DNA from 3 places in the Streptomyces sp. CA-278952 genome. Region 1 is predicted to be linked to each of the others. Evidence: riboswitches for the same ligand, from Rfam matches in the RefSeq annotation. Region 1 holds a riboswitch; each other region holds the start of a gene.
The links. A riboswitch is a leader RNA that binds a small molecule or an ion and turns the genes downstream of it on or off. The one in region 1 is predicted to bind cyclic di-AMP.
Positions count from the first base shown of each region.

Region 1 (10,133 bases):
CGGGCACGAGGGGCACGAGGGGCACGAGGAGCACCTCCACGCCGCGTACGAGAGCGTCGACTTCACCTCGGACATCCCCATGGACCCGCGTCGCTTCATGGAGTTCCTCGACTCCCGGCCCGACGGGCTCTACCGGATCAAGGGGTTCGCGGACTTCGGCGCGGGGGACCGGGACAACACGTACGCGCTGCACGCGGTGGGCCGCTTCCTGCGCTTCGTCCCCCGCGCGTGGGGGCGCGGCGAACAGCGGCTCACCCAGCTCGTCATGATCGGCGCGGGCATCGACGCCGAAGCGCTGCTGGCCGGACTCGCCGCCTGCCGCGCGGACGAGCCCGCCCTCGACGAGTCCGCCGACGCCGTCGAGCGCGGTATGTGGGGGGTGCTGCGGTACGTACAACAGGAAGCGGACCCCGTGGACGTACAGGAAGCGGCCCTGGAGGCGTAACACCCCCGGGCCGCTCCCCGCCGTACGGAAGGGGCGCCTACAGCGGCGGTCCCGCGATCACGTCCACCGTCTCCAGCAGCGGCGTGCCCGAGCCGTCCCGCCTCGGGTCCGGCTCCGGCAGCTTTGCCGGGGTGCCGTTCTTCTGCGCGGCCCGTGCCGGGACCGGGCCCGCCCACGCGAACACCAGAACGTCCTCGCCCTTCAGGAACCGCTGGCAGCGCACCCCGCCGGTGGCCCGGCCCTTGCGCGGATACTGGTCGAACGGGGTGAGCTTGGACGTCAGCACCGAGTCGTCCAGCGTGCCGTGCGAACCGGCCACCGTGAACACGATCGCCTCGGCCGCCGGGTCCACCGCCGTGAACGACAGCACCTCGGCCCCGGCCGCCAGCTTGACGCCCGCCATCCCTCCGGCGGCCCGCCCCTGCGGACGTACCGACGCCGCCGGGTACCGGAGCAACTGGGCGTCGGAGGTGATGAACACCAAGTCCTCCTCGCCCGTGCGCAGTTCGGTCGCACCCACGACGCGGTCACCGTCCTTGAGGGAGATGACCTCCAACTCGTCCTTGTTGGGCGGGTAGTCCGGCACGACGCGTTTCACCACGCCCTGAAGGGTGCCGATCGCGAGGCCCGGCGAGGACTCGTCCAGGGTGGTCAGGCAGACCAGCTCCTCGTCGGCCTCCAGACTGAGGAACTCGGAGATCTGCGCCCCGCCCGAGAGATTCGGCTCCGCGTGCGTGTCCGGCAACTGCGGCAGGTCGATCACCGAGAGCCGCAGCATCCGGCCCGTGGAGGTCACCGCCCCGACGTCGCCGCGCGCCGTAGCCGCCACCGCCGACACGATCACGTCGTGCTTGGTCCGCCGGGCGTCCTCGGAGATCTCGACCGGCTCCGCGTTCGCCGTGCGGGCCAGCAGGCCCGTCGAGGAGAGCAGCACCCGGCACGGGTCGTCCGCCACCTCCAGCGGCACGGACGCGATCTGCGCACCGGCCGACTCCAGCAGCACCGTGCGCCGGTCCGTGCCGAACTTCTTCGCCACGGCGGCCAGCTCCGAGGAGACCAGCTTGCGCAGCTCCGCATCCGACTCCAGGATCGCGGTCAGCGCGTCGATCTCGCCGGTGAGCCGGTCCCGCTCGCTCTCCAGCTCGATCCGGTCGAAACGGGTGAGCCGGCGCAGCGGGGTGTCCAGGATGTACTGCGTCTGGATCTCGCTCAGCGAGAAGTGCGCCATCAGACGCTCCTTCGCCTGCGCGGAGTTGTCGCTGTCCCGGATGATCCGGATGACCTCGTCGATGTCGAGCAGGGCGACGATCAGGCCCTCGACCAGGTGCAGCCGGTCGCGGCGCTTGGTGCGGCGGAACTCGCTGCGCCGGCGCACCACCTCGAAGCGGTGGTCCAGATAGACCTCCAGCAGCTCCTTGAGGCCCAGGGTGAGCGGCTGGCCGTCGACCAGCGCCACGTTGTTGATGCCGAAGGACTCCTCCATCGGCGTCAGCTTGTAGAGCTGCTCCAGCACCGCTTCCGGCACGAAGCCGTTCTTCACCTCGATGACCAGACGCAGTCCGTGCGCCCGGTCGGTGAGGTCCTTGACGTCGGCGATGCCCTGGAGCTTCTTCGCCGAGACCAGGTCCTTGATCTTGGCGATCACCTTCTCCGGGCCTACGGCGAAGGGCAGTTCGGTGACGACGAGGCCCTTGCGGCGGGCCGTCACGTTCTCCACGGCGACGGTGGCACGGATCTTGAACGTGCCGCGGCCCGCCGTGTACGCGTCCTTGATGCCGCCCAGCCCGACGATGCGGCCGCCGGTGGGCAGGTCGGGTCCCGGGACGAAGCGCATCAGCGTCTCGACGTCGGCGCCCGGGTGCTTGATCAGGTGCCGGGCGGCGGCGATGACCTCGCCCAGGTTGTGCGGAGGCATGTTGGTGGCCATGCCCACGGCGATCCCGGAGACCCCGTTGACCAGGAGGTTGGGGTAGGCGGCGGGGAGGACGACCGGCTCGCGCTCCTGGCCGTCGTAGTTCGACTGGAAATCGACGGTGTCCTCGTCGATCGCCTCGGTCATCAGCGAGGTGGCGTCGGCCATCCGGCACTCGGTGTACCGCATGGCGGCCGGCGGGTCGTCGTTGCCCAGGGAACCGAAGTTGCCGTGGCCGTCGACCAGGGGGAGGCGCATCGAGAACGGCTGCGCCATGCGCACCAGGGCGTCGTAGATCGAGGCGTCGCCGTGCGGGTGCAGCTTGCCCATCACCTCACCGACGACACGGGCGCACTTCACATAGCCGCGGTCGGGGCGCAGCCCCATCTCGTTCATCTGGGACACGATGCGGCGGTGCACCGGCTTCATGCCGTCGCGGGCGTCGGGCAGGGCCCTGGAGTAGATCACCGAGTACGCGTACTCGAGGAAGGAGCCCTGCATTTCGTCGACGACGTCGATGTCGAGGATCTTCTCCTCGAAGTCGTCCGGCGGCGGCGGGGTCTTCGTGCTACGGCGGGCCATCGCGGCTGCGACTCCTTCACAGATTCTGTTCGGACAACCTGAGCTTGTTCGGTACGACACGAGCTACTGACGCGGTCCATTGTGGACCGCCGGACTGACAACGCCGACCTCGACCCGTCCGAAGCGGGCCGAGGGGGCCCGCCCGGACAGCGTCCGCGACACCATCGACGGAAACATCCGCGGAACGGGAACTTCGCCAGGTGCCGGTGCGCTTGCTTAGAGTGGCAGGTCTGGCAGGAAGTCCAGTATCGCGATCGAAGGGACGTACATGCCCATGGGTCACACGGCCACCGCACAGGCCGGCTCCGGCGGCTTGACAGCGACCGAGCACCGCCTGGCCAACGGCCTGCGCGTGGTGCTCTCCGAGGACCATCTGACCCCGGTCGCCGCGGTCTGCCTCTGGTACGACGTCGGCTCGCGCCACGAGGTCAAGGGACGCACCGGTCTGGCTCACCTCTTCGAGCACCTGATGTTCCAGGGCTCGGGCCAGGTCAAGGGGAACGGTCACTTCGAGCTCGTCCAGGGGGCCGGCGGCTCGCTCAACGGGACGACCAGCTTCGAGCGGACCAACTACTTCGAGACCATGCCCACCCACCAGGTGGAGCTGGCGCTCTGGCTGGAAGCCGACCGGATGGGCTCCCTCCTCGCCGCGCTCGACGAGGAGTCCATGGAGAACCAGCGCGACGTCGTCAAGAACGAGCGCCGCCAGCGTTATGACAACGTGCCCTACGGCACCGCGTTCGAGAAGCTGACCGCCCTCTCGTATCCCGAGGGCCACCCGTACCACCACACGCCGATCGGCTCCATGGCCGACCTGGACGCGGCCACGCTGGAGGACGCCCGCGCGTTCTTCCGTACGTACTACGCGCCCAACAACGCGGTGATCTCGGTGGTCGGCGACATCGATCCCGAGCAGACCCTCGCCTGGATCGAGAAGTACTTCGGCTCCATCCCCTCCCACGACGGCAAGCAGCCGCCGCGCGACGGGACGCTGCCCGGGATCATCGGCGAGCAGCTGCGCGAAGTGGTCCACGAGGAGGTTCCGGCGCGCGCCCTGATGGCCGCCTACCGCCTCCCCCACGACGGCACCCGCGCCTGTGACGCCGCCGACCTGGCGCTCACCGTGCTGGGCGGCGGCGAGTCCTCCCGGCTGCACAACCGTCTGGTCCGGCGCGACCGTACGGCGGTGGCGGCCGGTTTCGGACTGCTGCGGCTCGCCGGAGCACCCTCGCTCGGCTGGCTGGACGTGAAGACGTCCGGCGGCGTCGAGGTGGAGACGATCGAGGCCGCCGTCGACGAGGAGCTGGCCCGGTTCGCCGCCGAGGGGCCCACCCCCGAGGAAATGGAGCGGGCCCAGGCGCAGTTGGAGCGCGAGTGGCTCGACCGGCTCGGCACGGTCGCCGGCCGCGCCGACGAACTGTGCCGCTACGCGGTCCTGTTCGGTGACCCGCAGCTCGCCCTGAGCGCCGTGGGCCGCGTCCTGGACGTCACCGCGGAGGAGGTGCGCGCGGCGGCCGAGGCGGCCCTGCGGCCCGACAACCGGGCGGTGCTGGTGTACGAGCCCGTCGAGCCGACCGACGAGGCCGACGGGTCCGACGAGGGCACGGCAGCCACCGAGGGCACCGACGCGCACGAGGGGGCGGACAAGTGAGCGACGCCGCCGTGACTGGAGTAGCCATGGAGTACCACCCGCAGCCCACGCCCGGCACGGCCCGCCCCTGGGCCTTCCCGGCGCCCGAGCGCGGCGCCCTGCCCAACGGGCTGACCGTGCTGCGCTGCCACCGCCCCGGCCAGCAGGTCGTCGCGGTGGAGATCTTCCTGGACGCGCCGCTGGAGGCCGAGCCCGAGGGCCTGGACGGCGTGGCCACGATCATGTCGCGGGCGCTCTCGGAGGGCACCGACAAGCACAGCGCCGAGGAGTTCGCCGCCGAGCTGGAGCGCTGCGGCGCCACGCTCGACGCGCACGCCGACCACCCCGGCGTCCGGGTCTCCCTGGAGGTCCCGGTCTCCCGGCTGGCCAAGGCCCTCGGCCTGGTCGCCGAGGCGCTGCGGGCCCCGGCCTTCGACGGGAGCGAGATCGAGCGCCTCGTCGGCAACCGCCTCGACGAGATCCCGCACGAGCATGCCAACCCCTCCCGGCGCGCCGCCAAGCAGCTCTCCAAGGAGCTGTTCCCGGCCACCGCCCGGATGTCCCGCCCGCGCCTGGGCACCGAGGAGACGGTCCGGCGGATCGACGAGGGGGCCGTGCGCGCCTTCTTCGACGCCCACGTCCGGCCGTCCACCGCGACGGCCGTGATCGTCGGCGACCTGACCGGTATCGACCTGGACGCGCTGCTGGCGGAGACCCTCGGAGACTGGTCGGGCAACGCCGGCCAGGCCCGCCCGGTGCCGCCCATCACCGCGAACGACACCGGCCGCGTCGTGATCGTGGACCGCCCCGGCGCGGTCCAGACCCAGCTGCTGATCGGCCGCATCGGCGCCGACCGGCACGAGCGCGTGTGGCCCGCCCAGGTGCTCGGTACGTACTGCCTGGGCGGCACCCTGACCTCCCGGCTGGACCGGGTGCTGCGCGAGGAGAAGGGCTACACCTACGGAGTGCGGGCCTTCGCCCAGGTGCTGCGCTCCAGCGGCCCCGACTCGGGCGGCGCGGCCATGCTCGCGATCAGCGGCTCGGTGGACACGGAGTCCACCGGGCCGGCGCTGGACGACCTCTGGAAGGTCCTGCGGACGCTGGCCGCCGAGGGGCTGACCGACGCCGAGCGCGAGACGGCCGTGCAGAACCTGGTGGGCGTCGCCCCGCTGAAGTTCGAGACCGCCGCCTCCGTCGCGAGCACGCTGGCCGACCAGGTCGAGCAGCACCTCCCCGACGACTACCAGGCCCACCTCTACGCCCGGCTCGCCGAGACGGGCACCGTGGAGGCGACCGCCGCCGTGGTCAGCGCCTTCCCGGTCGACCGGCTGGTCACGGTCCTCGTGGGGGACGCCGCCCGGATCGAGGAGCCCGTGAAGGCCCTCGGCATCGGAGAGGTGTCCGTCGTCACCGGCTGACGTACGGGTGGCACACCGTCGCCAACAGGACCCCGACGAACGCACGTTCGTCGGGGTCCTCACTTTCTGGCCGATTAATCCATTTCATCCCTTTTGGGGAAGAAGTTACCTGTCTGCCCTGTGGGATGTGCGACAAATCCCCTTGTCCGTTTGGTGATGGGAAGTCGCCCCGCCTAGCGTCGGCTCGGCTGTCCGCCACCCGTATGCCGCAGCCGCGGCGCCGGGCAGTCATCGCCGAGTCCCCGTCAGGCGCGAGCCTGGGGAGCCGGGGACCCACGCAGTCCCTGGGGTGAATCGGAGGCCCGTGCCGCGAACCCGGCGCGGGGATCCGTAGGAGACCTTCCTGCTCCGAACCCGTCAGCTAACCCGGTAGGCGAGAAGGAAGGAAAGGATCAGCCCCTCCATGGCGTTCACCCGTGCCACCGGGAAGCACCGTGCCCCGAGCCGCCTCACGCGCCGGAGCGCCCAGGCCGTCGGCATCGCGGCTCTGGCCACCACCGGAGTCCTCGGCTCGCTGGCCTCCCCGGCCCTCGCCGCGGACACCGAGGCCGCCCAGGTCGCCGACACCGGCCTCACCCAGGCCGTCGCCCTCGACGCCACTCTCGCCGAGCAGATAGACGCGCAGGCCCACGCCCAGAAGCAGCAGGCCGACGCCATCGCGAAGGCGAAGGCCAAGGCCGCCGCGGAGGCCCGCGAGAAGGCCGAAAGGGCCAAGGCGAAGGCGGAGGCCGAGCGCAAGGCCGAGGCCCGCGCCAAGGAGGTCCGCGAGGAGAAGGCCCGTGCCGCCCGCGCCGCCGAGCGCGCCCGCCTGAACGCCTTCCACCTCCCGGTCGCCGGCTCCCACGTCACCACCGGCTACAACGCCGGCGGTTCGCTCTGGTCCTCCGGCAGCCACTCCGGCGTGGACTTCCAGGCCGCCTCCGGCAGCTCCGTCGTCGCCGTCGGCGCCGGCACGGTCGTCGAGGCCGGCTGGGGCGGCGCGTACGGCAACAACATCGTGCTCCGGATGACGGACGGGACGTACACCCAGTACGGCCACCTCTCCTCGATCGGGGTCTCCGTCGGCCAGAGCGTCTCCTCCGGCCAGCAGATCGGCCTCTCCGGCTCCACCGGCAACTCGACCGGCCCGCACCTGCACTTCGAGGCCCGGACCAGCCCCGACTACGGCTCCGACATGGACCCCGTCGGCTACCTGCGCTCCCACGGACTGAACGTCTGACCCGCCCGCGCGACCCCGTCCGAAGGCCCCGGCACCCGCCGGGGCCTTCGGCGATTCCGGCCCGAAGATATCCATGGATTCCGGCCTGCCATCGGAAATTCCGATGGATTGCAATAGAGTCACGGAACAGACGTCGGGCGGCCGCGTTTCGCGGGGATCAAGGCGGAGGTTCGGACATGCGCATTCCCGCGCATTCGGTATGCACGGCAATCCGCGACGACATCGTCTCCGGTGTCCACGAGCGCGGCAGCCGCCTCACCGAGGAGCTGCTGGCCCGCCGCTACGGGGTCTCCCGCGTCCCGGTCCGCGAGGCCCTGCGGACTCTGGAGTCCGAGGGCTTCGTCGTCACCCGCAGACATGCGGGCGCCTGCGTCGCCGAGCCCACCGCGCAGGAGGCGGCCGATCTCCTGGAGGTGCGGATGCTTCTGGAGCCACTGGGCGCGGCCCGCGCCGCGCAGCGCCGCACGGAAGCCCACCTGAAAGTGCTCCGGGGCCTGGTCAGGCTGGGCCAGGAGCGGGCCCGCCGGGGCGAGGGCGAGGATCTGCGCTCGCTGGCCGGCTGGTTCCACGAGACCCTCGCCCAGGCCTCCGGCAGCCCCGGACTCATCGCCCTGCTCACCCAGCTCCGCCACAAGATCGCCTGGATGTACGCGGTCGAGCAGCCGGCCCGCCCGGTCGACTCCTGGGCCGAGCGCGGCGCGATACTGGACGCGGTGGCGCGCGGCGACGCGGAGCGGGCGAGGGCGCTGACCGCCCAGTACGCGGAGCGCGCCATCGGGGCCCACCGGCTGCGCCGCCCGCAGTCGCCGGGGCGGCGCACCGCGCCCGTTCCCCGCGTGAGCACTTCGCAACATGACGTCAACATCGCGGGCGTCCGCCATTAACAGAAGAGCCGTATACAGAGAGAAGTAATTGCGGGGCGTTGTTTGCGCTGCCCGAATTATTCCCGAATTGTCGATGCACGGCCCTTTCCCGAAAGTGAAAGAGCCGTGATCCCTCGAAGGGGTCACGGCTCTCGCACCTGTCGAATCCGGCCGGGCCGGGTCGCGTGGGTCAGACGGTCTCGGGAAGTTCTTCCAGGCCCTCGGCGACCAGCTTCGCGAGCCGGTCCAGAGCCGCCTCGGCGTCGTCCGCGTCGGACGCGAGCACGATCTCCTCGCCGCCCTGCGCGCCCAGACCGAGCACGGCGAGCATGGAGGCGGCGTTCACCGGGTTGCCGTCGGACTTGGCGATCGTCACGGGGACGCCGGAAGCCGTGGCGGCACGGACGAAGATGGAAGCGGGGCGGGCGTGCAGGCCCTCGGCCCAACCGACGTTTACGCGGCGCTCAGCCATGGTTCTGCCCTTCACATATCAACGGTTGTCTAGACCAGTCTCTCATGCAGTGCGTGGTGCTGTGCCCGGCCTCCTGTCCGGATCCTGTGCTCCGGCGGCCCCGGTCCGGCCCCCTCAGACTGCCCGGGCGCCGATCTCTCCGCGACCGGGGTCCCCGCCGTAGGCTTTGCCCATGGAGCCCACGCCGGAGCAGAGTCCGCATCACGCGTACCCCGACCACTGGGAAGCGGACGTGGTGCTCCGCGACGGGGGCACCGCGCGCATCAGACCGATCACCACGGACGACGCCGAGCGACTGGTCAGCTTCTACGAGCAGGTGTCCGACGAGTCGAAGTACTACCGGTTCTTCGCCCCGTATCCGCGCCTATCCGACCGGGACGTGCACCGCTTCACCCATCACGACTACGTCGACCGGGTGGGACTGGCCGTCACGATCGGCGGCGAGTTCATCGGAACGGTCCGCTACGACCGCATCAACGACCAGGGCCGCCCCGCCTCCGCCCCCGCCGACGAGGCCGAGGTCGCCTTCCTCGTCCAGGACGCCCACCAGGGCCGGGGCGTCGCCTCGGCGCTGCTCGAACACATCGCCGCCGTCGCCCGGGAGCGCTCCATCCGCCGCTTCGCCGCCGAGGTGCTCCCCGCCAACAACAAGATGATCAAGGTGTTCCGGGACGGCGGCTACACCCAGCGCCGCAGCTTCGAGGACGGCTCCGTCCACCTCACCCTCGACCTCGAGCCCACCGAGAAGTCCCTCGCCGTCCAGCGCGGCCGCGAGCAGCGCGCAGAGGCCCGCTCGGTGCAGCGTCTGCTCGCCCCCGGCTCCGTCGCGGTCATCGGCACCGGCCGCACCCCCGGCGGGGTGGGCCGCACCGTCCTGCGCAACCTCCTCGCCGCCGGCTACACCGGCCGTAGTTACGCGGTGAACCGCGCCTTCGACGAGGGCCTGACCACCCTCGACGACGTCCCCGCCCACCGCTCGCTCGGCGAGATCGACGAGCGGATCGACCTCGCGGTCATCGCCGTCCCCGCCCACCGGGTCCCCGAGGCCGTCGCCGACTGCGGGGAGCACGGAGTCCAGGGGCTGGTCGTCCTCTCCGCCGGATACGCCGAGCGGGGCGCCGAGGGCCGTGAACTCCAGCGCGAGCTGGTCCGCCAGGCCCGCTCGTACGGCATGCGGATCATCGGCCCGAACGCCTTCGGCATCATCAACACCGCCGAGTCCGTCCGGCTGAACGCCTCGCTCGCCCCCGAGTCGCCCGCCCGCGGCCGGATCGGCCTGTTCACCCAGTCCGGCGCGATCGGCATCGCCCTGCTCTCCGGCCTCCACCGGCGCGGCGCGGGCCTGTCCTCGTTCATCTCGGCGGGCAACCGGGCCGACGTCTCCGGCAACGACTTCCTCCAGTACTCCTTCGAGGACCCGGACACCGACGTCGCCCTGCTCTACCTCGAATCGCTCGGCAACCCCCGCAAGTTCACCCGCCTCGCCCGCCGCACCGCCGCCGTGAAGCCCGTCGTCGTGGTCAAGGGGGCCCGGCACAGCGGTTCCACCCCGCCCGGCCACGCCGTCCCGGTCAGCCGCATCCCCGACGCCA
Region 1 is NZ_CP112880.1:1,704,358-1,714,490, reverse strand. It holds gene N7925_RS07415 (CobW family GTP-binding protein) at 1-445, shown strand, start outside; gene N7925_RS07410 (DNA gyrase/topoisomerase IV subunit A) at 483-2,939, opposite strand; gene N7925_RS07405 (M16 family metallopeptidase) at 3,208-4,590, shown strand; gene N7925_RS07400 (M16 family metallopeptidase) at 4,617-5,987, shown strand; cyclic di-AMP (ydaO/yuaA leader) riboswitch at 6,210-6,377, shown strand; gene N7925_RS07395 (M23 family metallopeptidase) at 6,391-7,206, shown strand; gene N7925_RS07390 (GntR family transcriptional regulator) at 7,383-8,090, shown strand; gene N7925_RS07385 (HPr family phosphocarrier protein) at 8,260-8,541, opposite strand; gene N7925_RS07380 (bifunctional acetate--CoA ligase family protein/GNAT family N-acetyltransferase) at 8,714-10,133, shown strand, end outside.

Region 2 (10,133 bases), 2.5 Mb from region 1:
TCGTTAGGGTCGAGAGGTGTCCGACCCCTCCGTGCAGCATCAGCAGGCGCGACCCGCCGTCCCGGTCCTCCATGAGCAGCGGCTCGACGAGGTCCTGGGGGCCGCGCCGGAGCGCGGCCGAGCGCGTTATCGGCCGCGCCGCGTCGGCATGGTGTGGCGCAGCAAGGTGTTCCGCGCCGGGGCCGTCATCGTGGCGCTCGTGCTGTGCGGGCTGGTGATCCTCGCCCTCGTCCGCGAACAGACCGGCCCGGAGGGGTTCCTGGTCGGCCTCGGTCTGGCGGTGCTGCCGGTCCCTCTGCTGATGGCGGCGTTCCGCTGGCTGGACCGGGTCGAGCCGGGCCCCTGGCGGAATCTGATCTTCTCCTTCGCCTGGGGCGCGTGCGCCGCCGCGCTCGTCGCGATCATCGCCAACTCGTTCGCGACGCGCTGGATAGCCACCGCGACGGCCGATCCGGCGAGCGCCGACACCCTGGGGGCGACGGTGATCGCCCCCGTGGTCGAGGAGAGCGCGAAGGCGGCGGCCGTGCTGCTGATCTTCCTCTTCCGCAGACGGGAGTTCAGCGGGGTGGTGGACGGTGTCGTCGTCGCCGGATTCACCGCGACGGGCTTCGCGTTCACCGAGAACATCCTCTATCTGGGCAACGCCTTCGGCGAGGACCAGCAGCTGGGCAGCTCCGGGTTCGCCTCGGTGACGGCCGGGACGTTCTTCGTGCGGATCGTGATGTCGCCGTTCGCGCACCCCCTGTTCACGGTCCTGACCGGCCTCGGCTTCGGCTTCGCGGCCGTCAGCGCCCGCCGTCACCGGGTCCGCCGGATCGCCCTGCCGGTGCTGGGGCTGCTCCTGGCGATGGGCCTGCACGCCCTGTGGAACGGTTCGTCGTCCTTCGGCCCGTACGGCTTCTACGCGGTGTACGGGATCGTCATGGTCCCGGCATTCGGCCTGGTGACCTGGCTGGCGATCTGGTCGCGCCAGCGGGAGCTGCGCACCCTCGCGGCCGAGCTGCCCGCCTATGCGGCGGCCGGCTGGCTCACCCCCGCCGAGCCGTCGGCGCTCTCCTCCATGCGGGCCCGGGGCATGGCCCGCGACCTGGCCCGCCACTGGCAGCCGGACCGGACGCGGGGCCGGGCGGCGGCCCGCGCGGTCGCGGAGTACGAGTCGTTCGCGACCTCCCTGGCGGGGCTGCGCCGCCGGGCCCGCCACGGCGCGGTGGGCCCGGACTTCGGCGCCCGGGAGCGGGAGTTGCTGCACCACCTCTGGCAGCGCCGGGAGTTCGCGGCCCCGGCCCTCACCCATGCGGCCCGCCTGACGGCCCGCCCACGCCACGGCCACCACGGCCACCCCATGCCGCCGCCGTACGGAAACGGAAACGGAAACGGAAACGGGTACGGGTACGGGTACGGGTACGGGTACGGGTACGGGTACGGGTACGGGTACAGCCCCGGCCACACGCCCGGATACGGGCAGGCGCCCGGGCCCACACCGGGATACGGCCCCGGCTCCTACCCGCCGCCCCAGCCGTATGGCGGCACACCCCCCAGCCACCGCCGCCCGCCGACGTAGCCACAGCAACAGCAACAGCTCGGCGTCCGCGAACGGCGGCGGCGTCCGGCTCCGTCAGGCCGATGCCTCGGTGAGCAGGGCGAGTTCGCCGTCGGTCAGCCGCAGGTCGGCGACCGCGACGAGGGCGGGGAGCTGTTCGACCGTACGGGCGGAGGCGATCGGAGCGGCGACGGTCGGCTGTGCGGCGAGCCAGGCGAGGGCGACCGTGGCGATCTCGGCGCCCCGTTCCCCGGCGACCCGGTCGAGGGCGGCGAGCACCTTGAGGCCCTGCTCCGACTCCAGGTGGCCGCCCGCCTTCGCGGAGCGGGCGCTCTCCACGGTCGTACCGGGGCGGTACTTGCCGGTGAGGAAGCCGGAAGCCAGCGCGTAGTACGGGACGGCGGCGAGGCCGGCGCGGGCCGCGGTGTCCTGGAGGTCGCCCTCGTAGGTGTCGCGGGAGACCAGGTTGTAGTGCGGCTGGAGCGCGACGTACCGGGCGAGGCCCTCGCGCTCGGAGAAGTCGAGGGAGGCCCGCAGGCGCTCGGGGCTGATGTTGGAGGCGGCAATGTGCCGCACCTTGCCCTCCTTCACCAGCTGGTCGAGCGCGGTGATGATCTCCTCGACCGGGACGGTCTCGTCGTCGAAGTGCGTGTAGTAGAGGTCGATGTGGTCGGTGCCGAGGCGGCGCAGCGATGCCTCGGCCGCGCCCTTGAGGGTGCCGGCGGCCAGGCCCCGGTGCTCGGGGTGGGCGCCGGCCTTGGTGGCGACGACGACGTCGGACCGGTTGGAGCGGGAGGCGAGCCACTTGCCGATGACGGTCTCCGACTCACCGCCCTCGTTGCCCTCGACCCAGGCTGAGTACGCGTCGGCGGTGTCGATGAAGTTGCCGCCGGCCGCGACGTACGCGTCCAGGACGGCGAAGGACTGGTCCTCGTCCGCCGTCCAGCCGAAGACGTTGCCGCCGAGGGCGAGGGGGAAGACCTGGAGGTCGGAGCTGCCGAGAGTGCGCGGAGAAGTCATGTGGATGTTCAACGGGCCGGGGCGGGGACGGTATTCCGTCGCCCGCCGGCCGTACCGTCCCCGGACAGACCGGCAGCCCTGACGTCGGGGGGTGTGCGTCAGGGCTGCCGGGGTTGCGGGGCGGCGACGAAGGACGCCGGTCGCGGGGTCGGAAGGTCAGAAGCCTCGGGCCGGGAAGGTCAGACGTTCAGGCCCTTGCTGTTGAGCCAGGCCATCGGGTCCATCGCGGAACCGCCCGCGGTGCGGACCTCCAGGTGGAGGTGGACGCCGGTGACGTTGCCGCTGTCGCCCATGCGGCCGATGGTCTGGCCGGTGGTGACCTTCTGGCCGACGGAGACCTCGATCGAGGACTGGTGGGCGTACCAGATCTCCGTGCCGTCCTCGAGTTCGAGGACCGTGCGGTAGCCGTACGAACCGGAGTAGCCGGCGGACGTGATCGTGCCGCTGTGCACGGCCTTGAGCGGCGCACCGGCCGACCCGGCGAAGTCGAGACCGGTGTGCTGGCCCGAGGACCAGAGCGCGCCGGACTGACCGTAGGTCGAGGTGATCGTGTACGAGAAGGCGGGGAGGGAGAAGCTGGCGGCGAGCTTGGCGAGCCGCTCGGCCTCCTTCTTCTTCTCCGCCGCTTCCTTGGCCGCCTTCTTCTTCGCGGCGGCCGCGGCCTCGGCGTCGTCCTGCTGCTTCTTGGCCTCGGCGGCGGCGCTCTCGGCCGCTGCCTTCTCGGCGGCGGCCTTGGCCTCGGCGTCGGCGCTGGCCTGCTGCTGCTCGGCCTGCTGGAGGATCCGGGCGCGCAGCGCCTCGCCGGCGCCGGTGCCCTGCTCGGCCTCGGCGGTGGTGAGGCCGGCGGTGGTGAGCGGCGCGGTCGCGGCGACCGGGGCGGGCTCCGCCTCGTCGGACATCAAAGACCCGACGCCGGGAAGGGACTTGGCGTCGGGGAGGTTGTCCACGATGGAATCGGGAAGAGAGATGGAGACCGGCGCCTTGTCCTGCGCGGTGGCCATGCCGCCGGCACCGACAGCCGCTATGACACCGACCCCGAGGACGGTGGAGCTACGGGCGAGACCACGCTGCTTGGCCACGCGGTGCTTGCCGCGCACGGGACGGATGGACTCCGCGGTGGGGTTCCACTCCTCCCAGGTGCGCTCCTCGCCACCGAAGGTGTCGGCACTGAAGGGTGACGGGGCCTCAGGGGCAGGCTTGTTGGACGCCACGTGGGCGCACTCCTTTCCTTCCTTCTCGCCTACCGGGTTAGCTGACGGGTTCGGAGCAGGAAGGTCTCCTACGGGCCCCTCCGTCTCTGACGAGACGCAGGCGTCCGATTCACCCCATGTAGGTGGTTCCCCGGTTCCCTTGCGGAATTCGGCGCTCGCGCGCGGCGCCGTCTCTGACGACGGCTGTGACGACCGCGCTGCGTTATCGAACGTTAATAGACGGACGGGCCGTATTCCAAGCTGTTCCTGTTGATCATTAACGAACAGGGCAGGGATGTACGGGTGACAACCGGGCGCAATCGGGCGACTTGACCGCAACTCAGCTACACCACTTTTTCTGACGGTGTGTCAAACGTTATGCGGAGCGGTGCCCTTTGATTACGCACCGTGTCATCACGCTGTCGTCGTCCCGCCGACGCCTCTCCGATGCCCCGTCATCACCCGGCCCGATCACCCGGCGTCATCGCCGGGCGTCATCGCCCGGCGTCATCGCCCCCGGCCCACGATCTTCACCGTCGTCCGGGGCACGGGCTGCCCCTCCGCCGGCCGGCCGACCGCGATGAGCGCCATGTCGTCCGTGGTCCGCCCGCCGGTGTGCAGCCGTACGTCGTCCGTCAGCGCCGACAACAGCTCCTCCGGGCCGGGGAAGATCCGGCCGCGCAGCCGGGCCGCGGGATCGTAGAAGACCCCGTTCGGGTCCCGGGCCTCGGACAGGCCGTCCGTGAAGGCGAGGAGCGTCGCCCCGGCGGGCATCGCCCACTCGTCGGACCGGTCCGGCCACACCCCCAGGTCCATCCCGAGCGGCATGGCGGGCACCGAGGGCGCCAGCACCTCCAGGGCGCCGTCGGCGTGCAGCAGGAGCGGCTCGGGGTGACCGCGGTTGACGAGGCGCAACGAGGCCGAACCGGGCGGGATCTCGGCCAGCACGGCGGTGATGAACCCCTCCATCGCGTCAAGGCCGTACCGCCGCGTCCCCTCCCGGGCCAGCGCCCGCTCCAGCCGCTGCGCGACACCCTCCAGCGAACGCTCCTGCTCGGCCGCCTCCCGGAACGCCCCGATGATCACCGCCACCGCCTCGACGGCGTCCAGCCCCTTGCCGCGCACGTCGCCGACGACCACCCGTACGCCGTACGGGGTGTCCGCGACGGCGAACAGGTCGCCGCCCACGAACTCGTCGGCCTGGGCCGCCTCGTACCGCGCGGCCACCTGGAGTCCGCCGATCCGCTCGGCCGGGGTCGGCAGCACGGCCCGCATGGCGGTCTCCGCGATGACCCGGGCCGAGGCGAGCTGCTCGTTGCCGCGCCGCACGACGCCGTTGATGACGAGGGCCAGCACCGAGGCCGTGAGCACGGTGAGCATCTCGATGACCGGGACCACCTGGGTGGTCGTCCCGTCGGAGAGCCGCATCGCGATGACCGAGAGGACCGCCGCGATCCCCGTACGGACGGTCCGGGACTTCGAGAAGAACGGCGCGGCGATCAGCGGGGCCGCGACGAACAGGGGGACCGCGGTGAAGTTGGGCGGAGCCAGCGAGTCGAACACCAGCCCACCGAGGATCAGCAGGGCCGGCAACAGCCGGACGAACCGCCCCGTGCGCCGCCCGTCGGACGTCAGCTGACCCTCCCGGGACCCGAACACCACCCGGCCCACGGCGTCGAAACTCCCCGTCGTACCGCTGCGCCGCTCGTCGGCCATCCCCACCTGTGCACTCCTGCCCGGTCCACCCACGGCTGCGGACGGTACCGCGCCCCGCCCACGCTTCCCGGAGCCGCGCCGAGCGGCTACTCCGCATCGGCCGAATAGGGGGAAGGCGGACGGCGGGCCGGCCTTCCGTGGTCAGTCGGAGAGCCGGTGTTCCGCGTATACCGTCAGTGCGTCCCGTACGAAGGCGGCGGTGCCGTCCCCGTACCGATCGTAGTTCTTTCCGAAGCGGGGATCGGCGACATACATCTCACCGAGCCCGATCACGTACGAACGGCTGGGCGCCTTGGCCGAGGACAGCCAGGCGCAGTGCCGCCGCGCGAGGTCCTGCGCCTCGGCCCCGTCGGCGGCGAACCCCGCCTCCCTGGCCCGGCCCCAGGCGCGCGCGATGGCCTCGTGCTCGTCCTGGAACGCCTTCTTCTGCTCGTCCCCGAGCGAACGCCACCAGCGGTCGCCCTCCTCGTACGCGTCCCGGCCCCAGCGCTCGGTGACCTCCTGCTCGTGGGCGCTGTGGTCGAAGCCGTCGAACACTTCATCAGCCATGAGCTCCATCCCCTCCTGCGTCTTGTGGAGAGTGGTCCGCACCGAGGCGATCTGCCGCCCGATGCGCGCCTGCTCCTGTTCGAGCAGTCGCAGATGCGCCCGCAGCGCCACCGCCGTGTCCCGCTGCCCCACGAGCACGTCCTTGATGGCGGGCAGCGAAAGACCGAGCTCCCGCAGCAGCAGAATGCGCTGCAGCCGGACGAGGGCGTCCTGGTCGTAGTAGCGGTAGCCGTTGCTCCCGATCCGGCTCGGCGTGAGAAGACCGAGGTCTCCGTAGTGCCGGAGCGTGCGGCTCGTGGTGCCGGCCTGTCTGGCGATTTCCTGAATGGACCACTCCATGCCGGAAACGCTAGATCTTTACGCTGCGTCAAGGTCAAGCCGCACCATCACGGCGCCAGGAAACGACTCGGGCCCGGCACGCTGTGCGTGCCGGGCCCGGGCCTTCAGTAGCGGGGACAGGATTTGAACCTGCGACCTCTGGGTTATGAGCCCAGCGAGCTACCGAGCTGCTCCACCCCGCGTCGGTAAACACAACTCTACGGCATTCCCGGCGCGCCTTTGACCAATTACGGCGGAGCGCCTCCGGGCCGGGGGCCGGGGCGCCACCCTCGGGGAATCCTCCATGGCTTTCGCGCTGTTCGGCATGAGATCTCCGCGAAAGTCCGCACGGGACCGCGTGCTGGGGCAGGCGCAGCGGCGGCAGTGGCTCGTCGCCGTGTACGCGGGCATCGTCCAGGGCCTCGGATTCCTGATCGGCGTGGACACCAGCTACTCCGACAGCGCGTCCCCCACCACGGGATCGCTCGCCCCCGCGGCGGGCGGGCGGGGGGACCGCACAACTTTGTCGTGCCCGGGCCAATCCGCCCGAGCCGCGGCTCCGAATAGACGACATCAGCGACCGAACGTCGTTCCGGCCCCGCGCCGGAACTTCCGGAAGGGGATGCGTCTTCGTGATAGCCCGCCGTACAACTCGCCTCGCCGCACTGCTCGTCCTGCCCGCAGCGCTCACCCTCGGGGTGGCCGGGCCCGCCCTGGCTCACGAGGGGCACCCCGCCGGCACCACGAAGGCGGCCGAGGGCGACACGTACCAGATCGACCTGGAGCAGCTGAACGACTCCGGCGCCAGTGGTGCCGCCCTGGTCAGCCTGGAGGGCGACCAGCTGACCGTGAAGATCGACGCACAGGGGCTGGTCCCCGGTCAGCCGCACGCCCAGCACATCCACGGCTCCACCGACGGCCACGACTTCCGCTGCCCGGACAGGAGCGCGGACAAGGACGGCGACGGCATCGTCACCACCGCCGAGGGCCTGCCGATGTACGGGGACATCAACATCTCCCTGACGACGAAGGGCGATACGTCCAAGAAGAGCGGCCTCGCGGTGGACCGGATGCCCGTCGCCGACAAGGACGGCAAGCTGACCTACTCCCGCACGATCACCGTCTCGCAGGACGTGGCGGACCACCTCAAGGACCTGCACGTCGTGCAGCACGGCATCGACCGCAACGACGACGGGACGTACGACTTCGGCGCGGGCAAGAGCGAGCTCGACCCGAAGCTTCCCCAGGAGGCCACCGCTCCGGCCAACTGCGGCATGGTCAAGGGCGCGGCCGTCGGCTCCATGCCGGCCGGCGGCGTCGAGACCGGCGGCGGCAGCACGGAGGGCGTCGAGTCGCCGGGGCTCCTGGCTGCGGGCGGCGCCGCAGTGCTCGCGGCCGGCGGACTGTTCGCCGTACGCCGCCAGACCCGTACGGCCCACGCCCGGCACGACGCCTGACCGGCCCGGTCCGGCCCGGCGGCGGCAGGCGCGGCGTCCGACCGCCGCCCCGCACCGACCGGGCTCCGCAGCGGCAGCGACCAGGAAGAGGTGACCCCCGATGAACGCGACGGACCCGGGCGACGGGCCAACGCCACCCCCCGGACGGCGGCGGGCCTTCGCGCTCACCGCCGCCGTCGCGGCCCTGCTCCTGACCGGCGGGCTGCTGCTGGCCCTGGGAACCGACCGCCAGCAGCCCGCCCCTCCCCCGGCGGCAGACAAGGGAAGCTCCGGGGCCCCGGCCGGCCGGACGCCCCCGCCCCACGCGGGGACGTCCGCGCCACCGGAGAAGGGGAGCGGGGGCGGAGCCCGGAACAGGCGGCCCGTAGCCGCCCTGCCCTCCTCCCGGCCCGTCGGAATCACGATCCCCTCCCTGAAGGTCGACTCCACGCTGGAGGACCTGGGACTCGGTGAGAACCGGGCGATGGACACCCCGCGCGACCCGGACAAGGCCGGCTGGTACACGCCCGGCCCGACGCCCGGGGCCATGGGGCCGGCGGTGATCGCGGGCCATGTGACCTGGGACGGCGCGCCGGCGGTCTTCTTCGAGCTCGCCGCGCTCGACCCCGGCGACCGCATCGCCGTCCGCCGCGCGGACGGCCGCACGGCCGAGTTCACCGTCGACCGGACCGCCGTGTATCCCAAGGACGCGTTCCCGACGGTCGAGGTCTACCGCAACCTCGACCACGCCGGGCTCCGTCTGATCACCTGCGGCGGCGACTACTCCGAGGCGGACAGCCGCTACGCCGACAACGTCGTCGTCTACGCCACCCTCACCGGCAGCCGCGCCTGAGGCGCTCGGGCCGGGAGGTACGCGAGGCCGTGCACAGCGAAACGCCCCGGCCTGCCGCAGCAGGCCGGGGCGTTCGCGTCGGGCGAAGGGTTTCCTCGCCCGGCCCCGGCATGCGCCGGAACCACCAGCCCGAAGGGATTCGGGCCAAGGAGCCGCCCAGCGATTGGGGTACGGGTGGTGCCGTTTCGTACCGGGGCGCGGTGGTCACGTGGTCACAGAAGTGATCACGGGCGCGCTGAAGTTGCCGATACGGGATGGCACAAGGTGGTGGGGCTCTAGCCTGTTGACCTGCACGGGAGCCGAGAATCGTCATCGGGCTTCATCACTGAACCGCCCCCGCCTCGGCCATCGCGGCCAGGCAGAGGGCGGTTTTGTGCGTCCGGATTCACACGCGTCGAGTGGCTCCCGCCGGCCAGACCACGTCCACGGGCAGACCAGCTTCCCGGGCCTGCTCCACGGTATCGGCGGTGCCGCCTCCCTTGCCCGAAGGAGGCCTGCCGTCCCACACGGCTACGAGGCGGTCCGCCCGGCGCAGCAGCTCGGCGTTGGCCGACTCGTAGGCCGCCCGGCCCGCAGTCGCATGCGGCAGAGTCACGACGTGCTCGGCTGTCTCGACCAGGTGGTCGAAGACAGCAGCGTGGGCTGGCTTCACCTTGGCAGCTCGGTAGTCCTCGGAAGGGATCACCGCAATCAGGCGCCCGCCGATGGCAGAGACCTCTTCCGCGAAGAGGCTGTCCGCACCCGCAGCAATGCACGACACGCCGGTCAGGTCCTCGCTGTACTTGGCGAGCAGCTCACGCAGCGCAGCGCGCAGCAGCGGCACGCTCTCCTCGGTCAGGTCCATGTGCCCGGTTACGGCGAGTGTCGTCATGTGCCCGTTCCTCAGCTCGACAGCAGGTCGCGGATACTATCGCGCGCCTCGCGCACCGGCCGCGACGCGCTGTGGCCCACGGTGTAGGGGTACAGCTGCCCCAGCTGTGTGCGGACACGCCCTGACTGTGTGCCGCGCGCGGCCTGCACCGCTAGGGCCGTCTCAGCGGCCGCGCCTTGGATGTCCCCGGCGAGGAACTGGCATTCCGCCAGGCCGATGCGGTCGAGCGCGTGGGAACGTCCTGCTTCTGCGCCGCGGGACGGGGTTCGGCGCGGGCGAGGTCGAGAAGCCGCCCCCCGGTGACGCCCGCGAGCTCGGCTTCGTCGAAGTAGGCGATCCAGTACGGCTCGTCGGTGTGCCCGGCGGCGCTGGCGAGTTCCTCGGCCGCCTTGGCGGTGGCCCGTTGGAATCCGGCCATGCGCCCCTGCGCGGCATACGCCCAGGCTTCGCGGGTGTGGAGCATGGCGCGGGCTCGGGGGCCGATCACGTCGCGGGCACCCTCCTGGGCGAGGTGGATCAGTTGGAGTGCGTCGTCGGCACGCTCGCGATAGAGCATCTGCCGGGCCATCCCAGCCAGAACGTTGGCCCCGAAGACGACGTCGCCGCCAGCGTGGGCGGCTCGCAGGGCGAGGCGGTAGTA
Region 2 is NZ_CP112880.1:4,242,127-4,252,259, reverse strand. It holds gene N7925_RS19015 (PrsW family intramembrane metalloprotease) at 17-1,561, shown strand; gene N7925_RS19010 (aldo/keto reductase) at 1,616-2,560, opposite strand; gene N7925_RS19005 (M23 family metallopeptidase) at 2,740-3,771, opposite strand; cyclic di-AMP (ydaO/yuaA leader) riboswitch at 3,783-3,935, opposite strand; gene N7925_RS19000 (PP2C family protein-serine/threonine phosphatase) at 4,258-5,466, opposite strand; gene N7925_RS18995 (MerR family transcriptional regulator) at 5,608-6,354, opposite strand; tRNA gene N7925_RS18990 (tRNA-Met) at 6,463-6,536, opposite strand; gene N7925_RS18985 (hypothetical protein) at 6,966-7,790, shown strand; gene N7925_RS18980 (class F sortase) at 7,891-8,622, shown strand; gene N7925_RS18975 (hypothetical protein) at 9,008-9,493, opposite strand; gene N7925_RS18970 (helix-turn-helix domain-containing protein) at 9,645-10,133, opposite strand, start outside.
Region 2: linked by a shared signal. The riboswitch ahead of N7925_RS19005 (M23 family metallopeptidase) and the one ahead of N7925_RS07395 (M23 family metallopeptidase) in region 1 are both predicted to bind cyclic di-AMP.

Region 3 (10,133 bases), 890 kb from region 1:
CAGAGTTTCGTGGACGAGGAGGCGCGGGCCGCCGTCCGTCCGCAGCGTCGCGCCGATGTGGAGGCGGCGCTCGGCCGGATCCGCGAGGCCCGGATCCCGGTGCTGAACATCGACCTGATCTACGGCATCGACGGGCAGACCGAGCGCAGCTGGCTCTCCTCGCTGGACGCGGCGCTGGCCTGGCGGCCGGAGGAGCTGTATCTCTATCCGCTGTACGTCCGCCCGCTCACCGGTCTGCACCGCCGGGGCGCGGCGGCCGGCGCCGAGGCGGAGGCCCTGGAGCAGGCCGCCTGGGACGAGCAGCGGCTGCGGCTGTACGCGGTGGGGCGGGACCATCTGCTGGCGCACGGCTACGAACAGGTGTCGATGCGGATGTTCCGGCGGTCCGACGGACCGCGGGAACAGAAGGGTCCCGAGGACTACGCCTGCCAGACCGACGGCATGATCGGCCTCGGCTGCGGTGCCCGTTCGTACACGGCGGCCCTGCACTACTCCTTCGACTACGCGGTGGACATGCGGGAGATCCGGTCGATCATCGACGGGTTCACCGCCGTCGAGGACTTCTCCCGGGCCGAGGTCGGCCGGTACGTCGACGCGGACGAGGCGCGACGGAGGCATCTGCTGCAGTCGCTGCTCCAGGCGGCGGGGCTGCCGGTGGCGGACTACCGGGCCCGGTTCGGTACGGATCCGGGCGCGGATTTCCCGGCCGAGCTGGCGGGGTTCGCGGCCCGTGGCTGGCTGGACGCGTCGGCGCCGGACGGTCTGCTGAGGCTGTCCCCGTCGGGCCTCGCCCACTCCGACGCGCTGGGTCCCGCGCTGTTCTCCCCCGGGGTGCGGGCCGCGATGGCCGCGTACGAGCGGAGGTGACGGGGCCATGGACCTGACGATTCTCTACCGGGGCCCGCTCGCCTCCTGCGACTACGACTGTCCGTACTGCCCGTTCGCCAAGCGGCGGGACAGCCGCGCGCAGCTCACGGCGGACCGGGAGGCGCTGGAGCGGTTCACCGGCTGGGCCGCGGAGCGGACCGGTGACCGGCTGTCCGTGCTGTTCACCCCGTGGGGCGAGGGCCTGGTGCGCTCCTGGTACCGGCGGGCGCTGACCGATCTCTCACGGCTGCCGCACATCGGGCGGGTGGCGATCCAGACGAACCTGAGCGGCCGCACCGACTGGCTGGCCGACGCCGATCCGGAGCGGGTCGCGCTCTGGTGCACGTACCACCCGGGGCAGACACCGTACGAGCGGTTCCTGGGCAAGTGCCGGGAGCTGTCCGCGAGGGGAATCCGCTACAGCGTCGGCGTGGTGGGCTTCGACGCCCATCTGGAGGAGGCGCGGCGGTTGCGGGCGGCGCTGCCGCAGGAGGTCTATCTCTGGGTGAACGCCGCCGAGGGCCACACCTACACCGACGCGGAGGCGGCGCGGTGGACGGAGCTGGATCCGCTGTTCCCCTACAGCCGTGATCCGCACCGTTCGGCGGGGCTGCCCTGCCGGACGGGCGAGTCGGTGATCTCGGTGGACGGCGACGGCACGGTGCGGCGCTGTCACTTCGTCAAGGCGGAGCTGGGGAATCTCTACGACGGCAGCTACCGCCGGGCGCTCGGCCCGCGGTCCTGTCCGCTCGCCGTGTGCGACTGCCACATCGGTTATGTGCATCTGGAGTCGCTGCCGCTGTACGACGTGTTCGCGGGCGGTGTCCTGGAGCGGATACCGGCAGGAAACCCCCCGGCCGGGGGCACGCCGCCGGTCGGGCTCGTGGTGCCGGGCCCGACCCGGCGTGCGCTTCCCCTGCTGGAGCCCTGACCGGCTCGACGGCTACAGCGGCAGGAGGTCCGGGCGCTTCGCCTCGACATGGTCGCCGGAGGACTCGCCGCGCAGCCGTCGGCCGATCCAGGGCACGAGGTATTCGCGGGCCCACTGGATGTTGTCGCGCCGTGCGTCGAAGGGGCGGCGCTGAGCCTGCGGCGGCCAGGGCTGGTCGGGGTCGGCGGGCACGTCGTGGCCGAGGACCTGGGCCGCGCGCAGCGCCACGCGGGTGTGGCCCTCGGGCGACAGGTGCAGCCGGTCGTTGTCCCACGCGCGCCGGTCCTGCACCGAACGCAGCGACCACAGGTCCAGCACGGGGCAGTGGTAGCGGTCGGCGATGGCCCGCAGGTGGACGTTGTACGTGGCGATCTTGCCGCGCATGTGGCGCAGCACCGGAACGCCCCGGGTGTCGAAGCCGGTGGTGACCATGACCGTGCCGACGGCGTTGCTCAGGTCCGCGACCGCCCGCTCGAAGCGCTCGGCGAGGTCGTCGGGGTCGGTGCCGGGGCGGATGATGTCGTTGCCGCCCGCGCAGAAGCTGACCAGGTCGGGGGCCAGTTCCTTGGCGCGCGGGACCTGCTCCTCGACGATCTGGTCGAGGAGACGTCCTCGTACGGCGAGATTGGCGTAGCGGAAGTCCCCGTGCGGGAAGTCCTCGGGGCCGGCCGCCCCACCGGGGGCCGGGAGCCGGTCGGCGAGGAGCACCGCGAAGCGGTCCGCCCAGCCGAGATATGTCCCGCCGGGGCCGGGGTCCCCGACGCCCTCGGTGAAACTGTCGCCAATCGCCGCGTACGACCCGATGGTGTGCTGCTGGTTGTTTCTCGAATCGTCTGCCACAAGCACATATCCTGCATCGTGCGATGTGACCTACGCGACCGTAATACGGGGTTGACGGGTGGTGAGATAGACCACCCGGTCAGTTTTTGGTAAAGCCGGAATAAGTGGAGGGGCGGTGCGCCGTCGCGCACCGCCCCTCGATCACCTCTCGCCGCGTCCGGTCGGACGGAGACGTCAGACGGAGACGTCAGACGGAGACGTCAGACGGAGACGCCGTGCTGACGCAGGTACGCGATCGGGTCGATGTCCGAGCCGTAGCTCGGGCCGGTGCGGACCTCGAAGTGCAGGTGCGGACCGGTGGAGTTGCCGGTGGAGCCGGAGAGGCCGATCTGCTGGCCGCCGGTCACGGTCTGGCCGACGGAGACGTTGAGCGAGGACTGGTGGGCGTACTGGGAGTACATGCCGTCCTCGTGCTGGATGACGACCTCGTTGCCGTAGGAGCCGCTGTTGCCGGCCGAGACCACGGTGCCCGGGCCGATGGCGAGGACGGGGGTGCCGGAGGCGGCCTGGAAGTCCGAGCCGGTGTGGTAGCCGCTGGACCAGCTGGCGCCGGAAGCGCGGTACTGGGTGGTGACGTTGGCGCTGGCCAGCGGGGCGGACCAGCCGGAGCCGGTGGCCTCGGAGGAGCCGGTCCGCGACGGGCTGTCGGAGCCCTCGGAGTCGTCGGCGGAGACGGTGTCCGCCTTCGGCGCCTCCTTCGGCGCGGCCTTCGGCGCCGGAGCGGCCTTCTTCGGGGCGGCCTCGGGAGCCGCGGACTTCTCGGCCGGGGCGGAGCCCTTGGCGCCGAGGGTCAGCTTCATGCCCGGGTGGATCAGGCCGGGGTTCTCGCCGACGGTGGAGCGGTTGTCCTGGTACAGCTTCTCCCAACCGCCCTTGAGCTGGTGCTCGGCCGCGATCTTCGCCAGGTAGTCGCCGGAGACGACGGCGTACGTCTTCGGGGCGGCCTTCGACGCGGCGGGGGCTGCGGCCGGGGCGGTGTGCGCGGCGGCGACCGAGGCGGCGGCGGGCTTCGCGGCCGGAGCGGCCTGGTCCGCCGCGTTCGCGACGGTGGCGCCGATGAGCGGGAGGGCGAGTGCGGCGCCGCCGGTCCCTGCGACGAGGACGCCGCGGGAGATCGGGCCGGACTTCGGACGGCGGTGCTTACCCGTTGCGGGCATGGGAAGTTCCTCTCCGGCGCCTGCGAGGTGAGCTGTCGGGTTCGGGCTGGAGATGCCCGGTCGCGTTGCGGCGACTTCACCCCGAGCCGGTCCGGATCGCTCCGGATCGGCGGCTTACCTGGTTCCCCCGCTCCTGCCACGCGTGAGTGGGTGGGTGCGAATTCCGGGCGGCGGCAGGATTAGGCGGTCCGTCCGGATTGCGGCGACCGTAAACGAGCGAGGACGAGCAGAACAAGCCATCGGTTGCGCACCGGAATCATCGATTCGATTTCTCCCCGGATTTCCCGTCACCCTCCGTGGATTACGGATCTTGGATTTCCGTGCGGGCAACGGGAATACTCCGGGGCGAGCTCACCACGGACCGTCACGGATATGATCCCGCTCACCTCCGAAATCCCATCTCCCCCATTAGCGGGGCATGTTCTGCGAAATGCACCAATACGGACATGCGGTCGGCCTCGCTGCTGACGCCGGGTCAGATTGGCGGCCTCGGCACTCCGCACCGGGGCGCGACCGTGATGATTTTCCGTCGAATCGATGTCGTATCGTCACGGGAGCGCCCTCGTCGGCGAGCCGCGCCGACGCCAGAGATCCCAGGAGCCACCGTGACGCAACAGGTGCCGCAGGTCCCGCCGACAGAGACCGTGCTGACCGGAGTCCGCAACTTCCGCGACGTGGGCGGGCTCCCCACCGCGGACGGTCGGCGCACCGCCTTCGGGCGGCTCTACCGGAGCGGCCACCTGGCGCACGCCACGGCCGAGGACGCGGTCTTCCTCGGCGGGCTCGGGCTGCACACGATCTTCGACTTCCGCCACTCCGCCGACCACCGGCTCGACGGATACGACATCGAGCTGGCCGGTGTCCGCAATGTCAGCATTCCGCTCTCGGACCCGGCCGACGGCGCGGAGTTCTGGCGGCTGGTGAGCGACGGGAACATCGAGCAGCTGCGCTCCGTCCTCGCGGACGGCAAGGGCGTCGACCGCATGATCCGGATGTACCGCGCGACGATTCTGGACCGCACCGCCGAGCACAGCCGGGTGCTGCACTCCCTGGCCGAGGACAGCGTCCCCGCCCTGATGCACTGCGCGGCGGGCAAGGACCGGGCCGGTCTCTCGATCGCGGTCGCCCTGCTGGCGGTCGGCGTCGAGCCGGAGGCGATCGAGGAGGACTACCTCAAGTCGAACGACCTCCACCGCCGCTACGCCGTGAAGCGCTCCGACGCGTCCGGCACCGGCATGTCTCCCGAGGTGCTGGAGCTGCTGGACCCGCTCTTCGGGGCGCGGCCCGCCTACCTCGCGGCGGCCTTCACGGCCATCGAGGAGAACTGGGGAACGACGGACCGCTACCTGTCGGAGGGGCTGAGCGTCTCCCCGGAGACCCGGGAGCGGCTGCGCGAGCGCCTGCTCGACCTGGGCTGACCCGGACGGGGGGGGCGATCCGTCCGGGGCGGGCGGTCGTCCGAACGCCGTCACTTGCTCCCGGCCACCTCGAAGAGCAGGTAGAGGAAGCCCGCGACGACGTGGCCCGCCACCAAGTAGGCGAAGAGCCGGATGACGACACCGCGCGGCATCCGCTTCTCCTGCGGGTCCTCGTTCGGGCGGCGGCCGGGGCCCAGCGGGTCGTAGTGCTCGGAATCGGACATGACGGTCCTCTCTGTCGGCCTCGCGGCCGGTGGAGCGAAGGCTGGAGCCGGCCGGGACAGCCGGTTCAGCGCGCGTGGAGGGCGCTGCCGAGGCACAGCTCGGCGGCGGGGCTCTGGAGCAGGGAGTGGACGAAGAGCAGCTCCGCGCCGCAGCGGTCGACGGCCGCGATCCGGTGCGGGGTGAGCGAGTCGAAGTGGGCGCTGTCGCCGGGTTCGAGGTCGTGCACGGTGTCGCCGAGCCCGATCCGCAGCCGCCCCTCCAGGACGTACAGCCACTCCTCGCCGGGATGGACCCGGACCAGGTCGCCCTGGGCCCCGTACGGAACGCGCACCCGCAGCGCCTGCATCGCGCGGCCGGACCCGCCGGCCTGCCGGTACATCCAGCCGTCGGCCTCCGCCCCCTCGAACCCGCCGCCGCGGACGATCGCGTCCCGTTCGGGCGGCTGCTCGCCGAGCAGCTCGGAGACCGTCGTACCGTAGATACGGGCGAGTCCGAGCAGCATCGGCAGCGAGGGCTGCCTGCGGCCGGTCTCCAGCCGGGAGAGATGGGCCGGGGAGAGTCCGGCCCGGCCGGCGGCGGTCTCCAGGGTGAGGCCGCGATCGCGGCGCAGGTCGCGCAGTCGGGGTGCGACGCCGGGGAGCTCGTCCGGCACCCCGGCGTCCGAAGTGTTCATGCCTCCCATTGGGCCAGGATCTTTCCTCTGAGGCAAATAACTTGCCTCAGAGGCAATTCCCGTGTGCCAGGCCGTCAGCGGTTGGCCACTCCTGTGTGCGGGCCGGTCAGCGGTTGGCCACGGCCTGCTTGACCAGCGTCCGGCCGAAGTCCCACATCAGTCCGCCGCCGCTGTGCGCGTCGTCCATGACGGCCGTGAAGGCCGCCACGAAGCGGTCCACCTCCGCGTCCCCGATGACCAGCGGCGGGATCAGCTTGATCACTTCCAGGTGGTCGCCGGAGACCTGGGTGAGGATCCGGTGCTTCTGGAGCAGCGGCACCACGACCATCTGCGCGAAAAGGCCCTTGCGGGCCGCCTGGAGCATGGTCCAGCGGCTGCGGAGCTTGAGCGAGCCGGGCCGGCCGAACTCGATGCCGATCATCAGCCCGCGCCCGCGGACCTCGTGCAGCAGCTCGTAGCGGTCCACCAGGGCCGCCAGCCGCTCGCGCAGCAGGTCGCCGGTGCGCCGGGCGTTGGCGACGGTCTCCTCGTCCTCCATCACCGTCAGGACGGCGAGCCCGGCCGCCATCGCCTGGGCGTTGGAGCCGAAGCTCGCGGAGTGGACGAGGACCCGGTCCATGGAGGAGTAGACCTTGCGGAAGATCCAGTCCTTGCCGAGGGTCGCGCCGACGGGCACATAGCCGCCGGAGAGCGCCTTGGCGACGCACACCAGATCGGGCTCCACTCCCTCCTCGTGCTGGTAGGCGTAGAAGTCCCCGGTCCGGCCGAGCCCCGTCTGCACCTCGTCGACGATCAGGAGCGCCTTGTGCCGGTGCAGCAGCTCCTGGGCCCCGCGCAGATAGCCGGGCGGCGCGGCGTGCACGCCCTTCCCCTGGACGGGCTCCACGACGAGGGCCGCGACGTCGCCCCGCTTCAGCTCACGCCGCAGCGCCTCCAGGTCGCCCAGCGGGACGGCCGTGTCCGGCAGCAGGGGGGCGAAGCCGTCGCGGAAGCCGCTCTCCCCGTTGACCGAGAGGGAGCCGGTGGTGAGCCCGTGGAAGGCGTGGTCGCAGTAGAGGACCCTGGGCTTCCCGGTGGCGTAGCGGGCGAATTTCAGCGCCGTCTCGACCGCCTCCGTGCCGCTGTTCCCGAAGAAGACGCGGTCCAGGTGCGGGCTGTGGGCGAGGAGCTTCTCGGCGAGCAGTCCGGGCAGCGGCTGGCAGTCGAATCGGGTGAGGTCGGCGAGCTGGGCGTCCAGGACGTCGTGCAACGCCTGACGGACGACGGGGTGGTGGCGGCCCAGGCCCATGACGCCGAATCCGGCGAGCATGTCGAGGTAGTCGTTGCCCTCCGCGTCCCAGAAGTACGCGCCCTCGGCCCGCTCGTAGACCTTGTCGAAGCCGATGGTGTGCAGCATGCGCGGCAGCTGGTGGTTGAGGTGGCGCGCATGCAGGTCGTATCGTTCCGCCCCGCGCTCGGCGAGGAGCCGAGCCAGGTCGAAGCCCTGGGATCCGCCGTCCGTCATCGCCCGCTCTTCCCTTCGGGTGTGCTGCGCCATGGGCCGGCCACCCCGGGAGACCCGTGGCGGCCGGCCGTACCTCGTCGGGCACCGCCTCAGCGGTTGCTGCTGATGGTCTCCCGCGCCGCGCGCAGGGATTCCTTCAGGGACCCCATCGTGGCGAGCACCGCCGTGGGCTCGTAACCGCAGTGCGCCATGCAGTTGGCGCAGCGAGGGTCCTTGCCCCGGCCGTACTTCTCCCAGTCGGTCTCCTCGATGAGCTGACGGTACGTCGGTACGTAGCCGTCGTTCATCAGGTAGCAGGGGCGCTGCCAGCCGAAGAGCGAGTAGTTGGGGATCGCCCACGCGGTGCACGGGAAGTCCGCCTTGCCCTCCAGGAAGTCCAGGAAGAGCGGTGAGTGGTTGAGCCGCCAGCGGGCCCGGTTGCCGCCGGCGAAGGCCTTCTTGAACAGCTCGCGGGTCTGCTCGACGCCGAGGAAGTGCTCCTGGTCGGGGGCCTTCTCGTAGGCGTAGGCGGGCGAGATCATCATCTCGTCGACGTGCAGGTCGTCGTTGAGGTAGTTGAGGACCTCGATGATGGTCTGCGGGGTGTCGGTGTTGAAGAAGGTGGAGTTGGTGGTGACACGGAAACCGCGCCGCTTCGCCTCCTTCATCGCGGCGACGGCCTCGTCGAAGACGCCTTCCTTGGCGACCGACTCGTCGTGCCGTTCTCGCAGTCCGTCGATGTGCACGGCGAAGGCGAAGTACGGGGACGGGGTGAACTTGTCGAGCTTCTTCCGCATCAGCATCGCGTTGGTGCAGAGGAAGACGTACTTCTTCCTGGCGACGAGCTGGCGCACGATCTCGTCGATCTGGGGGTGCATCAACGGTTCACCACCGGCGATGGACACCATGGGAGCGCCGGATTCGAGCACCGCGCCCACCGCCTGGGCGACCGGCATGCGCTGCTTCAGGACACCGGCCGGGTGCTGGATCTTCCCGCACCCCTCGCAGGCGAGGTTGCAGGCGAACAACGGCTCCAGCTCGACGATCAGCGGGAACTTCTCACGCTTGCGGAGCTTCTGTTCGAAGAGATACGTCGCGACCTTGATGGACTGACGGAGCGGCATGGCCATCTGGCTCACCTCCTGGGGAGCGTTAAGGATCGGTGCCATTCGTAGAAAGCCGGAAGGACGGCACGGAGAACGCGGAACGCCGATATTCCACCGCGTACCGTGCCGATACGGACGAGCTCATGCTCGGGAGCGTCCACGACCACCCGGACGGCCGCAACCGGGCGGGGCCCGTGGCACAGGGCGGTACGCAGTGTCGCGGCGGACTCCATGTCCACCGCGATGGCACCGCCCGCCCGCAGCGCGGCCCGCTCGGAGCCCCGTACGACGTGGTCGGAGCCGGTGAGCGGGCCGGTGTGGATCCTGCGGCCCGGAACGGCCCTGGCGAGCGCGGCGACCAGGACGCCGGTGCCCGTGCAGGGGGTGATGCCGTCCGCGTCCCGGGTCTCCTCGGCGACGACGAGGTCCCCCGGGTGCATCCCCGGGGCGAGGCCGGCGCAGAAGCCGGAGGCGATCACTGCGGCGTCGGAAATCCCCCCGGGGCCCAGGAGCCGCGCCACGGCCGCCTCCGCCGCCCGGGGCCCCATGCCGGTGCGCAGGACCCGGACCGGGCCCGGGGTGCCCCTGCCGCTGCGCAGAGCCACCTGCTCGATGCCGAGGGCGCAGGCGACCAGCAGGGGCGTCGCGGGACTCCCCTGCCGTCTCGGATCGCCCATCAGGCCCCCTCGGCGGCGGTCGCGCGGTCGGCGAACGGGTCGCCGTACACATAGCGCCCGAGTGCGGTGAGAGGGAAGACCTGCCGGTAGAGGTGGTAGTTGATGGAGAAGTCCCAGGGGAAGCCGGTCCCGGTGAAATACGGCTCGTCCCAGGAGCCGTCGGCCTGCTGCGTCTCGGTCAGCCAGATGACGCCGCGGGCGACCGGGCGGGTGTTGCGCCGGCCGGCGGCGAGGAGCGCCAACAGCGCCCAGGCGGTCTGGGAGGCCGTGGACTCACCGTGTCCGATCCACTTCTCCTCCTGGTAGGAGCGCAGGTCCTCGCCCCAGCCGCCGTCGTCGTTCTGGACGGACTCCAGCCAGGCGACGGCCCGGCGGATCGCGGGATGCCCGGCGGGCAGTCCGGCCGTGATCAGGGCGGGCACCACGGACCCGGTGCCGTATACGTAGTTGACGCCCCAGCGGCCGAACCAGGCCCCGCACGGCTCCTGTTCGGCGAGCAGCCACTCGATGCCCTCGCGGGTACGGGGGTGGCTCGCGAGCCCTTCGACGGCGAGCATCTCCACGACATGGCCGGTGACGTCGGCCGACGGCGGGTCGATGACCTCGCCGAAGTCGCAGAAGGGCAGACGGTTGGGGAAGGGGCTGGTGTTGTCGGCGTCGAACGCGCCCCAGGCACCGTTGCGGGACTGCATCCCGAGGCTCCAGCGGACCCCGCGGTCGATGGCCGCCTGCATACGGGCGGGGTCGGGGTGGCGC
Region 3 is NZ_CP112880.1:814,162-824,294, forward strand. It holds gene N7925_RS03495 (STM4012 family radical SAM protein) at 1-867, shown strand, start outside; gene N7925_RS03500 (STM4011 family radical SAM protein) at 875-1,798, shown strand; gene N7925_RS03505 (SGNH/GDSL hydrolase family protein) at 1,811-2,638, opposite strand; gene N7925_RS03510 (M23 family metallopeptidase) at 2,839-3,795, opposite strand; cyclic di-AMP (ydaO/yuaA leader) riboswitch at 3,798-3,958, opposite strand; gene N7925_RS03515 (tyrosine-protein phosphatase) at 4,401-5,213, shown strand; gene N7925_RS03520 (DUF6126 family protein) at 5,264-5,437, opposite strand; gene N7925_RS03525 (helix-turn-helix domain-containing protein) at 5,503-6,111, opposite strand; gene N7925_RS03530 (aspartate aminotransferase family protein) at 6,218-7,615, opposite strand; gene hpnH (adenosyl-hopene transferase HpnH) at 7,705-8,724, opposite strand; gene N7925_RS03540 (phosphorylase family protein) at 8,730-9,377, opposite strand; gene shc (squalene--hopene cyclase) at 9,377-10,133, opposite strand, start outside.
Region 3: linked by a shared signal. The riboswitch ahead of N7925_RS03510 (M23 family metallopeptidase) and the one ahead of N7925_RS07395 (M23 family metallopeptidase) in region 1 are both predicted to bind cyclic di-AMP.